One region of the Arthrobacter sp. PTI12 genome, then DNA from elsewhere that is predicted to be linked to it. Evidence: riboswitches for the same ligand, from Rfam matches in the RefSeq annotation. Region 1 holds a riboswitch; the other holds the start of a gene.

Region 1 (3,405 bases):
GCGGCCGGACTGGACGGCCAGCCGCGCCGCATCGAGCTTGCGCTGAAGTCGGGCGACCCGGTGCTGGTGCAGGTCACCAAGGATCCGGTGGGCCACAAGGGCGCACGGCTGACCAGCCAGATCTCCCTTCCCGGGCGGTACCTGGTGTACGTGCCGGGCGGCTCCATGACCGGAATCTCCCGCAAGCTTCCCGACGTTGAGCGCAATCGCCTCAAGCGGATCCTCAAGGACCGGCTCCCGGAGAACGCAGGCGTCATCGTGCGCACCGCGGCAGAGGGGGCCAGCGAAGAGGAACTGACCCACGACATCAACCGCCTCCGCTCCCAGTGGGAGACAATTGAGGGCAAGGCGAAGTCAACCAAGACGCTCGCGCCGGAACTGCTCTACGGTGAACCGGACCTGACCATCAAGGTGGTCCGGGACGTCTTCAACGAGGACTTCTCCAAGTTGATCGTCTCCGGCGAGGAAGCCTGGGACACAATAGAGGCGTACGTCATGTACGTCGCCCCGGATCTCGTGGGCAGGCTCGAGAAGTGGACGAAGGACGAGGACATCTTCACGGCCCGGCGCATCGACGAGCAGATCCACAAGGCACTGGACCGCAAGGTGTTCCTGCCTTCCGGCGGCTCGCTGGTGATCGACCGGACCGAAGCCATGACCGTGGTCGATGTGAACACAGGCAAGTTCACCGGCAGCGGCGGCAATCTCGAGGAAACCGTCACCAAGAACAACCTTGAAGCGGCTGAGGAAGTCGTCCGGCAGCTTCGCCTGCGCGACATCGGCGGCATCATCGTCATCGACTTCATCGACATGGTGCTCGAGGCGAACCGCGACCTCGTGCTGCGGCGGCTCGTCGAATGCCTCGGACGGGACCGGACCAAGCATCAGGTCGCTGAGGTCACCTCGCTGGGCCTCGTCCAAATGACCCGCAAGCGGATGGGAACCGGGCTGCTGGAGGTGTTCGGCGAGAACTGCGAGCACTGTGCGGGTCGCGGTGTCGTCACCCATGACGAACCTGTTGAGCACCGCAGGCACGCTGTGTCGACGGAGAACCACCAGCAGCACCTGCGCCAGGAGAAGATGTCCCGCAGCGAACGCAAGCGCCGGGCGAAGACTCCGCCGGTGGAGGAGGAGCACGTTTCCCCGCCGGAACCGAGGGCCGACGACGCCGAACGCCAGGCTCGTGCCGAAGCCGCGCGGGCTGCCCTGGCCAGCATCGCCGCTGCCACTCATGCGGCGCATGAGCACGATCACGGGCAAGGAGTCTCGCCGGTGGCGGAAGCGCCGTCGTCGGCCGCTGTGCTGACGATCAATGGGGAGCAGGTGACGCTCCCCAAAGCGGAGAACGCGCCTGCTTCCGTCCGTCCGGAGCCGGCCCTGACCCTGGAGAGTCTGACGGAGGCCTTCAACCGCTTCCCTACGGCGGGTGGGGCGGATTCCGGCAGCCCGGCGCGCGAGGATCCTGCGAGCCCGGCCAGCGGGACCATGGCGCCTGCGGAGGACGAACCGGCGCGTCGGGCCCCGGCGGGCCAGGAGGCGGCGAGGCAGGGCATGTCCGCGGACGGCTCCGGTGCGGCCCCATCGTCCGGTCACCGTAAGCGGCGGCACCGAGCCGCCAGCAGCGCCCAGGGCTCGGCTGAGAACGCCACGATCGAGCGTGCCGCTACCGTGGCGGACGCACCGGCAGCCGGAACACAGTATGTTGCACGTGCCGGCAAAGCTGCGCCCAAACCGCAGCAGTCGGACGAGCCCATGATCCTGGGAGTCGGGGTGCCGGCCTCCGAGCTGTAGCAATCGTCGCTCGACGGAACGCGCCGTTCCCGGTCTGAAGGGGGCGGCGTGTTCTGATTGCGGGCGGTGAGCCCCCTGCACGGTAGGGTAGGCCACAGTGACACGCGGTGCCCGGTTCCGGGCTGAGATGAAACGCGTTGAACCTGATCTAGAGATGGCCGTCAATAGGCGGCCTTTGGCCTAGCGGAGGGATGTCGCGGATGAGTATTCGCACGCTCGTAGACACAGTGGAGCACACAGAAGCCCTATCGGTTCCAGCGCGGGCGCGGACTATTCCGCACGTGCTGAGCATTGCGGGAACAGACCCCACCGGCGGGGCTGGTCTTCAGGCTGACCTGAAAAGCATCGGGGCGCAGGGTGGCTACGGTATGGCGGTAGTCACTTCCCTTGTTGCGCAGAACACCCGCGGGGTGCGCAGCGTGCATACACCGCCGTCGACGTTCCTCGATGAACAGCTGCAGGCGGTCAGTGATGACGTCACCATTGATGCGGTGAAGATCGGGATGCTCGGAGACGCGGAAACCATCCGCACAGTCAGGCGATGGCTGCCGCGAGCGACCGGGGCCGTCATCGTCCTCGATCCGGTCATGGTTGCAACCAGCGGGGACAGGCTGCTGGCCTCCGACGCGGAGGACGAGTTGCGCGCCCTGGTGCCGCTCGCTGACCTCGTGACGCCGAACCTGCCGGAGCTCGCGGTACTGCTCGGCGAGCCGGTTGCGACAGGCTGGGAAGCGGCTGTGGAGCAGGGCAAACGGCTTGCAGCTTCAACGGGTACCTCGGTGCTGGTCAAGGGCGGCCATCTGGAAGGTGCCCTGGAATGCCCGGACGCGCTCGTAGACGCGTCCGGCGACGCCGGCACAGTCTCCGTGGTGGGCGGTACTCGCATCGATACACGGAACACGCACGGTACCGGCTGCTCCCTTTCGGCGGCCCTGGCGACCGTCCAGACCCGCACCGGGAACTGGCACCAGTCGCTGCTGATCGTGAAGAAATGGCTTCGGGGCGCGCTCGAACGAGCCGACGAGCTCAACGTGGGGCAGGGAAACGGACCGATCCATCACTTCCATGAGTTCGTACCCAGGCCGATCCCGGCGCCCCCGCCAGAGGAGCGCCCGTTCAGCGAGCAGGTCTGGGAGCTCACCACAAGCCACCGTCTGGCGATCGAGACGCTCGGGTTCGTACGGGCGCTCGGCGACGGTAGCCTGTCGCCTGAACAGTTTGCGTATTATCTGGCACAGGACGCCATGTATCTGAGGGGCTACTCGCGCGTGCTGTCCAGGGCAAGCGCTCTTGCACCCAGCGAGGCTGAGCAACTCTTCTGGGCGAAGTCGGCACTCAGTTGCCTTGAGGTGGAATCCGAGCTCCACCGGACGTGGCTGACCGGACGCGGGCAGTCACCGGCCCAGGGGCCGGTGACGAGGGCCTACGTTGACCATCTGCTGGCAGCCTCTGCCAACGCAGGCTACGCCGTCCTGGTGGCGGCGGTCCTGCCGTGCTACTGGCTTTACGCACACGTGGGCAATGCCCTGCACTCGCAGTGGATCGGCAACGGAGCCAGCCCGGACCACCCGTACGCAAACTGGCTGGAAACGTACGCCGATCCAGCGTTCGCGG
Region 2 (3,405 bases), 1.2 Mb from region 1:
GAGGTATGTCGGTGGTGTGAACCAGGGGATTCCGTGGACTGATTCGACTGTCCAGTTTCCTTCGTGGATCTGGTGGTGGTGTCGGGTGCAGAGCAGCACGCCGTCGTGGATGTTGGTGGTTCCGCCTGCAGCCCAGGGGATGATGTGGTGGGCTTCGCACCAGGTTGCGGGTGTGGTGCAGTCGGGGAACGCGCAGCCTTTGTCCCTGGCCACGAGCGCCCGTCGCAGGTGCGGTGGGAAGAGACGTTGGGTGCGGCCGATGTCCAAGACCTGACCCTTGCCGCCGAGAACGAGCGGGAGGATGTCGGCATCGCAGGCAAGCTTGCGGATGCTGCGGGCACTTATCTGTTGGGCGAAGACCGAATGCCCGTCATGTCCACCGTGCCCGTCGTGTCCGCTGTCTGCCAGGTCTTTGAGGAGGTCACGGTAGTTGATGGTGACCATTACCTGGGGTCGGTGTCCTCCGGTCGCTGGAAGACCATCACCTGTTAGCGCGATCCGGCATGCTGAAACCAGCCCGTCGAGCAGGTTCTGTTCACGGGTCGGCTCGTCGGGCGCTGAAACGGTGCCCTGAGTTCTGGGGTTGGCGGCGGTGTTCATGACGGTGATGAGGTGTTCGAACTGCTCATCGGTGGCGCCGATTTCCATGAAGTGCAGTCCGTGGCGCCTACCGCGCAGGAACACGCCCTGACGTGCACGCAGCGTTTTTTCGGTGGGCTCGGTGCCGTCCTGATCGATGATGTCTTCCCAGCGTTGGGCGAGGGCCCGTAGGACGTCTTCGTCGGACTCGACGGCCTGGCGGACCAGGTGCTCTTCCATGGCATCCAGCTCACGGCCGGTCGCGACGGTGGAGACCCGGTGTACGGCGTTGCGGATGATGGTGGCGGCACGGCTGCTGAGCGCACCGACCTTGGTCGCTTCAGCCAGCACACCCAGGGTAGGTGCGGCGGTGGCGCCTGGCCCGGGAACCTCGGGCAGGACGTCATGTCCGAGGCGTAACCGGCGGTTGGCTTCGGAGCGGCTGATACCGATTTTCGCCCGCAAATAGTCCGCAGTGTTCTTGTACGGGTCCCGGGCGTCAACGGTAGCGAGTTGGTGGTCCTCAGCGGCACGGGCAACCACAGTCTGCAAGTGATCGACCAGGTTGGAGAGCTGCTCAACCTCGACCAGGGTCACCGCGACTTCCTCAGGCCGAAGCGTCAGGTAGTTGGACTCGAGATCCCGCACGTAAGCCAGTAAGCCGGACCGCATCCCACCCAGGAGAGACGTGTCCTCCGGGCGGGGTTCGAGCAGTGCGACGGCCATACCCAAATTTTATCGAACACGTGTACTAACCGCGACCGAAAACCACCAATGTGCAGGACAAGTCAAACCGACTTATCCACAGGCCTGCAAAGGAGTGGCCTAGGTGAGGTGGCGGGTGCGCTCGTAGCGGTGGATGGCCCGCTGCGTGGTGCGGTTGGTGAGCACGCGGATGGTGGTGCTGACCGAACCCGAGATCACGGCGAACGCCAGCGCCGACCGGAGGCTGTTCTCCAGACCCTCTTTGTCCTTCGGTGGCTCGTTCCCGGTGGCACGCTTCCAGATGAAGTCCACCAGTTGCGTGCCCACGAGGCCCGCTCCGATGCCCAGTCCAACGCCCATCAGTTTGAAAATCGTGTTCATGGTGCCTCTTTCAGTCGGCTTGGCTTTGGTCCCAGCCTAGCGTTATAGCGGTGATCCATGGAGGGTCCGTGGGTCATCCAGGGACAACCACAATTACGACGACGGCCCCGGCACGGCCCCCGGTGTAGAGTTGGTATCGCTCAAACAACGACAGGGGAGCGCAACCACGTAGGTGGTGGGCGCTGAGAGTGCGGATCACCGCAGACCCTCGAACCTGATCCGGTTAGTACCGGCGAAGGGAGTCGAGTTCTCGAGGCTTCACGGCGTCCTGCCGGAAAGCCTTCCCCTCCTGTACCCAGGAGGATCAACAATCATGACTGCAACACAAAGCATTACCCCGTCCCAATCCCGGCGCCGCTATGAGTGGCGTGTCGTCGATATTGTGGTCGCCTCGGTCATCGCGGTGGCCGTGGGCGTCATCTTCTTCGCCTGGTCCGCCGGCTACAGCGGCATTGCCGCGGTAACAGCTGCCTTTCCGCCTCTCGCCGGGCTGTACTCAGGCGGCTGGCTCATTGCCGGGGTGCTGGGCGGACTCATCATTCGCAAGCCAGGCGCTGCCATCTACTGCGAGGTACTTGCGGCGGCCGTGTCTGCGCTGATCGGAACGCAGTTCGGCATGGCGGTCCTTCTCTCCGGGCTGGTCCAGGGCATTGGCGCGGAACTGATTTTCGCACTGTTCCTCTACAAACGCTGGAACCTCGGCGTAGCTCTGCTCGCAGGTCTGGGCGCCGGACTTGCCCTCGCCATCAGCGAAAACATCATGTACAACGTCGAGTGGACCTTGGACTACAAGTTGATGTACGGAGTCTTCGCCGCCATTTCCGGTGTTGTGCTCGCCGGTCTGCTGCCGTGGCTTGCCACGCGCGGCCTTGCAAAGACCGGTGCCCTGTCCGCGTTTGCCGCAGGCCGCACGGCAGACGTCTAGCATGACCGCCGTCGCGGAGCCCGTCCCGGCGTCGATCACAGCGAAGGGCTGGGGCTGGCGCCACCCCGGACGAACACGCTGGGCCGTCCGAAACATCGACCTGACGATCGAGCCGGGTCAGCGTGTCCTCCTCCTCGGCGCTTCCGGCGCCGGAAAGTCCACACTGCTGCATGGACTCGCCGGCGTCCTGGGAGATCAGGACGAGGGCGAGCAGGCCGGCGAACTCACTATCGACGGCGTCAGCCCGGCTGACTCACGAGGCCGCTCCGGGCTGGTGCTCCAGGACCCGGACAGCCAACTGGTGCTCGCCCGGGTCGGCGACGAAGTGGCGTTCGGTGCCGAAAATCTGGCCGTGCCGCGGAACGAAATCTGGCCACGCGTACGCCAGTCGCTGGACGACGTCGGCCTCGATGTCCCGCTGAATTCCTCCACCACCGCGCTGTCCGGCGGTCAGAAGCAGCGGCTGGCGCTTGCAGCAGTCCTCGCGATGCAACCCGGGTTGCTGCTCCTTGACGAGCCGACCGCCAACCTGGATCCTGCCGGAGTACTGGAAGTGCGTGATGCCGTTCTCCGCGTACTCAACCGAACCTCGGCGACGCTCGTTGTGGTGGAGCACCGAGTTGAGATCTGGGCTGACGTCGTTGATCGGGTAGTGGTGCTCGATTCGGACGGCGGCATCCTCGCCGATGGTGCTCCGGCTACAGTGCTCCGGCACGAATCCACGCGGGCCAGGCTTATTGAGGCAGGAGTCTGGGTGCCGGGTTACCGGCCGGAGACACCAACAGTTCGTACCGGCTCCGGAACGGACCTGCTGC

Evidence for each region. A riboswitch is a leader RNA that binds a small molecule or an ion and turns the genes downstream of it on or off. The one in region 1 is predicted to bind thiamine pyrophosphate.
Region 2: it holds a riboswitch for thiamine pyrophosphate, as region 1 does, so the genes downstream of both, AC1MBU_RS15200 (ECF transporter S component) here and AC1MBU_RS09300 (bifunctional hydroxymethylpyrimidine kinase/phosphomethylpyrimidine kinase) in region 1, are expected to answer to the same signal.

The regions. Positions count from the first base shown of each region.
Region 1 covers NZ_CM155256.1:1,935,626-1,939,030, forward strand. The annotation lists gene AC1MBU_RS09295 (Rne/Rng family ribonuclease) at 1-1,791, shown strand, start outside; TPP riboswitch at 1,885-2,000, shown strand; gene AC1MBU_RS09300 (bifunctional hydroxymethylpyrimidine kinase/phosphomethylpyrimidine kinase) at 1,992-3,405, shown strand, end outside.
Region 2 covers NZ_CM155256.1:3,184,565-3,187,969, reverse strand. The annotation lists gene AC1MBU_RS15210 (HNH endonuclease signature motif containing protein) at 1-1,305, opposite strand, end outside; gene AC1MBU_RS15205 (DUF4235 domain-containing protein) at 1,405-1,665, opposite strand; TPP riboswitch at 1,808-1,923, shown strand; gene AC1MBU_RS15200 (ECF transporter S component) at 1,979-2,590, shown strand; gene AC1MBU_RS15195 (ABC transporter ATP-binding protein) at 2,592-3,405, shown strand, end outside.